DNA from 2 places in the Streptomyces sp. NPDC001750 genome. Region 1 is predicted to be linked to the other one. Evidence: riboswitches for the same ligand, from Rfam matches in the RefSeq annotation. Region 1 holds a riboswitch; the other holds the start of a gene.
What was found. A riboswitch is a leader RNA that binds a small molecule or an ion and turns the genes downstream of it on or off. The one in region 1 is predicted to bind glycine.
Positions count from the first base shown of each region.

Region 2: it holds a riboswitch for glycine, as region 1 does, so the genes downstream of both, gcvT (glycine cleavage system aminomethyltransferase GcvT) here and gcvP (aminomethyl-transferring glycine dehydrogenase) in region 1, are expected to answer to the same signal.

Region 1 covers NZ_JBIAUE010000015.1:8,993-13,165, forward strand. The annotation lists gene ACFYY6_RS22570 (DNA polymerase IV) at 1-1,169, shown strand, start outside; gene ACFYY6_RS22575 (PRC-barrel domain-containing protein) at 1,094-1,462, opposite strand; glycine riboswitch at 1,576-1,671, shown strand; gene gcvP (aminomethyl-transferring glycine dehydrogenase) at 1,866-4,173, shown strand, end outside.
Region 2 covers NZ_JBIAUE010000002.1:286,023-290,195, reverse strand. The annotation lists gene glyA (serine hydroxymethyltransferase) at 1-25, opposite strand, end outside; gene gcvH (glycine cleavage system protein GcvH) at 45-422, opposite strand; gene gcvT (glycine cleavage system aminomethyltransferase GcvT) at 557-1,681, opposite strand; glycine riboswitch at 1,826-1,923, opposite strand; gene ACFYY6_RS04625 (AAA family ATPase) at 2,078-2,761, shown strand; gene ACFYY6_RS04620 (enhanced serine sensitivity protein SseB) at 3,027-3,797, shown strand; gene ACFYY6_RS04615 (enhanced serine sensitivity protein SseB C-terminal domain-containing protein) at 4,055-4,173, shown strand, end outside.

The sequences.
Region 1 (4,173 bases):
TGGTGGAGCCGCTCAGCCTGGACGAGGCGTTCGTCGACCTGGAGGCCGGCGGGGTGGCCGACGACACGGCCTCCGCGCTGGCGGTCGGCAAGGAACTGCGCGCGGTCATCGAGGCCGTCACCGGGCTCACCGGCTCGGTCGGGCTCGCGGGTTCCAAGATGCTGGCCAAGATCGCGTCGGAGGAGGCGAAACCGAACGGTCTGCGGCTCATCGAGCCGGGGACGGAACGGGCGCTGCTCGCCCCCAAGTCCGTGCGGATCCTGCCCGGCGTCGGGCCCGCGACGGCCGATCACCTGCGTCGGGCCGGGATGACGACGGTCGACGACCTGGCCGAGGCGGGGGAGGCGGAGCTCGTACGGCTGCTCGGCAAGGCGCACGGCGGCTCCTTGTACCGCATGGCCCTCGGGCACGACGACCGGCCCGTCGTCGCCGAACGCGACGCGAAGTCGGTGTCGGTCGAGGACACCTTCGACACGGACCTGCACGACCGGGTGCGGGTCAGGACGGAGGTGGAGCGGCTGGCCGACCGGTGCGTCCGGCGGCTGCGCGGGGCGGGGCGGTCCGGGCGCACGGTGGTGCTGAAGGTGCGGCGCTACGACTTCTCCACGCTCACGAGGTCCGAGACGCTGCGGGGGCCCACGGACGATCCCGCGGTGGTCCGGGAGGCCGCCGCGCGGCTCCTGGAGGCCGTCGACACCACCGGGGGCGTACGGCTCCTGGGGGTGGGGGTCACGGGCCTCGCGGACTACACCCAGGAGGACCTGTTCGCCCAGGCCGCCGGCGAGCGGGCCGCCGCCGGGGACACGGCCGAGACGGACGCCGACGAGGGGCGGGAGCCGGACCGCCTGGCGGTCGACGCGTCCGAGGAGGCGCCGGTGACCGCCGAACGGCTCGCGGCCAGGGGCTGGCCCGCGGGCCACGACGTCCACCACGACACATACGGTCACGGCTGGGTGCAGGGCAGCGGTCTCGGCCGGGTGACGGTCCGGTTCGAGGAACCCTGGTCGGCGCCCGGCCGGGTGCGCACGTTCCGGACCGACGACCCGGAGCTGCGGCCGGCCGAGCCGATGCCACTGGTGCGTGATCCGGTGGACTACTCCTCCTGGCCGGCCAGCCTGCCGAAGTCCCTGTCCGGGGCGGTCCCCCCGGGCGAGGAGTCGAGGCCGTAGTGCCGGTACAGCTGGAGCTCCTGTTCCGGTGAGAGGTGGCGGCCGACACCGAAGTCGGGCGCTTCCCTGATCAGGGCGCGGTCGAAGGGGACGCGGAGGGTGTCCTCCACGAATTCGCTGGGTTCCAGCGGGACGAACGCGTCCCGGCTGAAGAGTCCGGTGCGCACGGCCGCCCACTCGGGTACGCCGGTCGCGTCGTCGAGGTACACCTCGTCCACGGTTCCGATCTTGGTGCCCTTGCGGTCGAACGCCTTGCGGCCGATCAGGCTGCGCGGATCGATGTCGGTCTGCACGATCCCTCCCACTGGTCGCGGCTACTCCACAAGCACTACAGAAGGGCACAATCGGGGGGTTGGCCACTCGAGGGATCCGTCACGAACCCCGCTGGTAGGCTGGTGGCGGCCGCTGACCCCGTGCGGGAGAGCCTCCGGAGCCGATCCGAAGGCGCCGAAGGAGCAAATCCTCCCCGGAATCTCTCAGGCCCCCGTACCGCACGGACGAGGTCACTCTGGAAAGCAGGGCGGGTCCCGTGCGGCCGAGTGCCGGTTCGGTTCCCTTCCTCACCGACGGTGAAAGCCGGTGTGCCGCAGGTGTGCCGGTGAAGCTCTCAGGTCGAGATGACAGAGGGGGAGGCCGTTCGGGCACCCGCGCCGCGGTGCCCCTTCGCAGGTCGTGACAGACCAGGAGGCCTCCACCATGACCCCCCGTCGCACTCCGCTCTCCCAGCTGGAGCAGGGCATTCCGTTCGAACAGCGCCACATCGGTCCCGATGCCGAGGCGCAGTCGAAGATGCTCGCCCAGGTCGGTTACGGATCGCTGGACGAGCTGACCGCGGCCGCGGTGCCCGATGTCATCAAGAGCGCCGAGGCGCTCGCCCTGCCGGGCGCCCGCACCGAGGCCGAGGTCCTGGCCGAGCTGCGCGCGCTGGCCGACCGCAACCAGGTGCTGGCCCCGATGATCGGGCTCGGTTACCACGGCACCTTCACCCCGCCGGTGATCCTCCGCAACGTCATGGAGAACCCCGCCTGGTACACGGCCTACACGCCGTACCAGCCGGAGATCTCGCAGGGCCGGCTGGAGGCGTTGCTCAACTTCCAGACCATGGTCGCCGACCTCACCGGGCTGCCCACCTCCGGCGCCTCCCTGCTCGACGAGGGCACCGCGGCCGCCGAGGCGATGGCGCTCTCGCGACGGGTCGGCAAGGTCAAGGACGGCGTCTTCCTGGTCGACGCCGACGCCCTGCCGCAGACGATCGCGGTCGTCGAGACCCGCGCCGAACCGACCGGTGTGGAGGTCGTCGTCGCCGATCTCACCGACGGCATCCCCGCCGAGCTCGCCGAGCGGGGCGTCTTCGGCGTCCTGGTGCAGTACCCGGGCGCCTCCGGCGCGGTGCGCGACCCCCGGCGCGTCATCGAGCAGGCCCGTGAACTCGGTGCGATCGTCACCGTCGCAGCCGACCTGCTGGCCCTCACGCTGCTCACCTCGCCGGGTGAGCTGGGCGCCGACATCGCCGTCGGCACCACGCAGCGCTTCGGCGTTCCGATGGGCTTCGGCGGACCGCACGCCGGCTACATGGCTGTGCGCGAGAAGTTCGCCCGCAGCCTGCCCGGGCGCCTCGTCGGCGTCTCCGTCGACGCGGACGGCAACAAGGCGTACCGGCTGGCCCTGCAGACCCGCGAGCAGCACATCCGCCGCGAGAAGGCCACCAGCAACATCTGCACCGCCCAGGTGCTGCTCGCCGTGATGGCCGGGATGTACGCCGTCTACCACGGCCCCGACGGGCTGCGGCTGATCGCCCGGCGCACCCACCGCTACGCGACGGTCCTCGCCGCAGGCCTGCGCGCCGCCGGTGCCGAGATCGTGACCGGGAGCTACTTCGACACTCTCACCGTGCGCGTCCCGGGCAGGGCCGCCGACATCGTGGCCGCCGCCCGCGAGCGCGGGGTGAACCTGCGGCTCGTCGACGCGGACCTGGTCTCCGTGGCCTGCGACGAGACCACCACGCGTACGCAGATCGCCGCCGTCTGGGCCGCCTTCGGCGCCGGGGGCGACATCGACGCGCTGGACGCCGACGCCGCCGACGCGCTGCCCGAGAACCTGCTGCGCGCCGACGAGTTCCTCACCCACCCGGTCTTCCACCAGCACCGTTCCGAGACGGCCATGCTGCGCTACCTGCGCGGGCTCGCCGACCGGGACTACGCCCTGGACCGCGGCATGATCCCGCTCGGCTCCTGCACCATGAAGCTGAACGCGACCACCGAGATGGAGCCGATCACCTGGCCCGAGTTCGGTGCGCTGCACCCCTTCGCCCCGGCCGAGCAGGCGCAGGGCTTCCTCACCCTCATCCGTGAGCTGGAGGAGCGCCTCGCCGAGGTCACCGGGTACGACAAGGTGTCCATCCAGCCGAACGCCGGGTCGCAGGGCGAGTTCGCGGGCCTGCTGGCCGTGCGCGCCTACCACCGGGCCAACGGCGACGAACAGCGGACCGTCTGTCTCATCCCGTCCTCCGCGCACGGCACCAACGCCGCCAGCGCGGTGATGGCCGGCATGAAGGTCGTCGTGGTGAAGACCGCCGACGACGGCGAGGTCGATGTCGAGGACCTGCGCGCCAAGATCGAGAAGCACCGCGACGAGCTCGCGGTGCTCATGATCACCTACCCGTCGACGCACGGCGTGTTCGAGGAGCACGTCGCGGACATCTGCGCCGAGGTGCACGACGCCGGTGGCCAGGTGTACGTGGACGGCGCCAACCTCAACGCCCTGGTCGGCCTCGCGAAGCCGGGCCGGTTCGGCGGTGACGTCTCGCACCTGAACCTGCACAAGACCTTCTGCATCCCGCACGGCGGCGGCGGCCCCGGCGTCGGCCCGGTCGGCGTGCGCGCGCACCTCGCGCCGTTCCTGCCCAACCACCCGCTGCAGCCCGCCGCGGGCCCCGCGAGCGGGGTCGGACCGGTCTCGGCCGCGCCGTGGGGTTCGGCCGGCATCCTGCCCATCTCCTGGGCGT
Region 2 (4,173 bases), on a different contig from region 1:
GGAGGGAGGAGTTGAGAAGCGACATCAAGTGGTCCCTTGGGGTCTCAGTTGCCGGAGAACTCGGTGTACTCGTCGGCGGAGAGCAGGTCCTTCGGCTCCTCCGCGACACGTACCTTGAACAGCCAGCCGCCTTCGAAGGGAGCGGAGTTCACCAGCGAGGGGTCGTCCACGACGTCCTGGTTCGCGGCGGTGACCTCGCCGGTCACCGGCGAGTAGAGGTCGCTCACCGACTTGGTCGACTCCAGCTCGCCGCAGGTCTCGCCCGCGGTCACCGTGTCGCCGACCGCGGGGAGCTGCGCGTAGACGACGTCACCGAGCGCGTTGGCGGCGAACTCGGTGATGCCGACCGTGGCGACACCGTCCTCGGCGGTCGACAGCCACTCGTGCTCCTTGCTGTAACGCAGCTGCTGGGGGTTGCTCATGACCTGAATTCTCCTGTACGCGGGGGAGTGCTGATGAACGGTGGTCTTACGGTATGAGACGCGATTGCGTCACTTTCGGGGCACTCGGGTGCCGGACGCGGCGCCGACACCTCTTCCGGAGCCCCGGCCGGGCGTCACTTCCGGCGCTTGTAGAACGGCAGCGCCACGACCTCGTACGGCTCGTGGTTGCCCCGGATGTCCACCCCGACGCCCTCGGTGCCGGGCGTGGCGTACGCGGCGTCCACGTACGCGATGGCGATCGGCTTGCCGAGGGTGGGCGACGGGGCGCCCGAGGTCACCTCGCCGACGACCTCGCCGCCGACGACCACGGAGTAGCCGGCGCGCGGCACCCGGCGGCCCGTGGCGACCAGCCCGACGAGCTTGCGGGGCGGGGCGGCCTCGGCGCGCTCGGCGGCGGCCTCCAGGGCCTCGCGGCCGACGAAGTCGCCCTCCTTCTCGAACTTCACGACCCGGCCGAGACCGGCGTCGAACGGGGTCAGCGCGGTGGTCAGCTCATGGCCGTAGAGCGGCATGCCCGCCTCCAGGCGCAGCGTGTCGCGGCAGGAGAGCCCGCAGGGGACCAGGCCGTGCGGGGCGCCCGCCTCGGTGAGGGCCTTCCACAGCCCCTCGGCGTGCTCGGGCGCGACGAACAGCTCGAAGCCGTCCTCTCCGGTGTAGCCGGTACGGGCGATCAGCGCGGGGACACCGGCGACCGTGCCCGGAAGCCCGGCGTAGTACTTCAGGCCGTCCAGGTCGGCGTCGGTGACCGAGGAAAGGATGGCGACGGAGGCGGGCCCCTGGACGGCGAGCAGCGCGTACGCGTCGCGGTCGTCGCGCACCTCGGTGTCGAAGCCCCCGGCCCGGCCGGTGAGCGCGTCCAGCACGATCTGGGCGTTGCCCGCGTTGGCGACGACCAGATACTCGGGGGCCGCGGCCTCTCCCAGCCGGTAGACGATCAGGTCGTCGAGGATGCCGCCGTCCTCGGCGCAGATCATCGTGTAGCGGGCGCGGCCGACGGCGACGGTGCCGATGTTGCCGACCAGCGCGAAGTTCAGGAAGTCCGCGGCCTCGGGGCCGGTGACGGTGATCTCGCCCATGTGCGACAGGTCGAAGAGACCGGCCTGGGTACGGACCGCGTTGTGCTCGTCGCGCTCGCTGGCGTACCGCAGCGGCATGTCCCAGCCCGCGAAGTCGGTCATGGTCGCGCCCAGCGAACGGTGCAGGGCATCGAGGGCTGTACGGCGGGGTGCGGTGGTCATGGTGTGGCTCCCGGGGCATGACGGCGAGGACAATCCCTCCCCATCTGTCATCGGAACCTGAGAGGTTCGCCGAAAGCCCCCGAAGGGTCCGGTTCGGCTTGCACCTTGGGTGGAGCCGCCGGGCGGCCCGCTTTTCAGATCTGCCTCATCCACGCGGTACGGGGCCTGAGAGATTCAAGGGAGGAACTTGCTCCTTCGGCGCCCGGCCCATCCAATGACCGGAACTCTCCCGCGCGGATTCAAACGGCCTTTATGCAGTTGGCCGGGCCATCATCGCACGCATCGCGCCGGAGTGGGGCCCCGGTCCCCGGGGCAGTTCAACGGCGTGGACGGTTGTGCCGCATTACCGTTTCTTTACACTTCGGCCATGGGTGGACATCCGACAGGGGGAGGGCGATGACGTTACGGCGGTACGCGACGACCGCGGGGGCCGCGCACGGCGCGATGCCCGCACAGGCCGGAGCCCCGGCCGGGGAGGCGCTCGGCCGTCCCGCACCGGTCGTGCGCGACCTGCGGCGGCGCGGCGGGCAGGCCCCGCGCGGCCTGCGCTTCGCGGCGGGCGACGTGGTGGTGGTCTCCGGGCTGCCCGGCAGCGGCAAATCCACCCTCATCCGGCGGACCGCCACGGTCCGCACCATCGATTCGCAGGACACCCGGGACCACTGGGCGCGGAGGATGCCGCGCCTACTCCCGTACGCCCTCTACCGCCCGCTCGTCCGCCTCGCCCACTACGCGGGGCTGCGGCGGGCGCTGCGCTCCGGCGAGTCCGTCGTCGTGCACGACTGCGGAACGCAGACCTGGGTACGCCGCTGGCTGGCCCGTGACGCGCGGCGCCGGGGCCGCGACCTCCACCTGCTGCTGCTCGACGTCACGCCGCAGACCGCGCGGGAGGGACAGCGGGAACGCGGCCGGGGCGTCTCCGGGTACGCGTTCGCCCGGCACCGCAGGGCGGTCGGCCGACTGCTCCGGGACACCGAGACTGGACTGCTGCCGCCCGGCTGCGCCTCGGCCGTGCTCCTGGACCGGGAGGCGGCGGGGCTGCTGGACCGCATCACGTTCACGGGGACGCGGCCCGGGTAGCCGGTCACCTCACCGGGGCGCGGCTCGGGGCCGGGCGGCCGCCGGGACGGGCATCGACGACCCGGGGCGGGGAGTGGCAGGGGGCGGGCTCGCGCCGCCTCGCGACTCCGCCCGCCGCGTGGTCGTCGCTCGTCGACGCCGCGCCGCCCCCTCCGCCTCGCGGTCGAAGCCGCACCAGGACGCTCCCTGATCCACCCCGCTCGCCCCCAGGTCGTAACCTTCTGCCGGAAGGCTCGGGCAGGAGCTCGGGAAAGAAGGGGAAGCAGTGGACATTCCGGCGCAGGTCCAGTCCCATCCGCAGAGCGGATGGCCGGCCAACGAGCTCGAAGAGGTGCTGATGGCCTCGGTCGGAGCGGCGGAGGCTGGCGGGCGCCTCGTCGAGGTGCTCGGGCGCAGCCACGTATGGGTGCCGCTCCCCAACGGCGGCGGCCCCGACTCCCCGGACCTCGACCTGCCGACGCTGGAGATCGACGGAGCGGCGTTCGTCCCCGTCTTCAGCTCCGAACAGCAGTTCCTCGGCTGTGTCGGCGACCGGATGTCCTACACCGTCGCCCCCGCCGTCGAATTCGCCCGCGGCCTGCCCCCGCAGCTCGGCATGGCCGTGAACCCCGGCGGCGCGGTCGGGGTGCCGCTGCCGCCGCCCGCCGTGGCCGAGCTCTGCCGCACCGGACGCACCCCGCTGGACGGACCGGCCACCGGAGGCCGGGTCCGCCTGTATGAACCGGACTGGCAGGAGGAACCCGTCGACTTCCTCTCCGCCGCCGCCGGGGAGTTCGAGGAGAGCGGCGTCGTGCTCACCGCCCGCCGCACGCTGGCCAGCATCGAGGGCGACGACCCCGTCCTCTTCATCGGTGTGGAGTTCGCCGCCTGGGACGAGGCCGCGCGCGATGCCCCGATGGCCGCGCTGGGCCGCGCGCTCGGCCGCGTGGCGGTGCCCTGGCCCGTCAACCTGGTTCTGCTCGACGTGGCGCAGGATCCGGTCGGGGACTGGATGCGGGAGCGGATCCGTCCGTTCTACCAGCGCGCGCAGCGGTAGGCCCGGTCGTCGAGGCGTCGCCCGCCGTGCGACGCCCGGCTCGCACCCACGCGGGGCGGCGAACGTCAGTGCGAGGCGCGTGGTGGGCGCACCGCCCGCCGCGCACACCGTGGGCCACCCTCCGGGTCCGAGGCGTCAAGTCGGTGTCAGGACCGGCACCTAAGCTGGTTTCATGGCGGGTGTCACGGCATCATGCCGCGCCCGTGTGCCCCGGGAGCGGCGGGCCGGCACAGAGGATCGAAGAGGGGCGGGACCAGGTGAGTGCGTCAGGCACCGCGGCGGCCGGGCAGGTCGAGCACATGCTGCGCCAAGTGACGCCCGGGCGCTACGAGGCGTACGAGGCACTGCTCCAGGCCCTCGCGCACGACCGGATCTG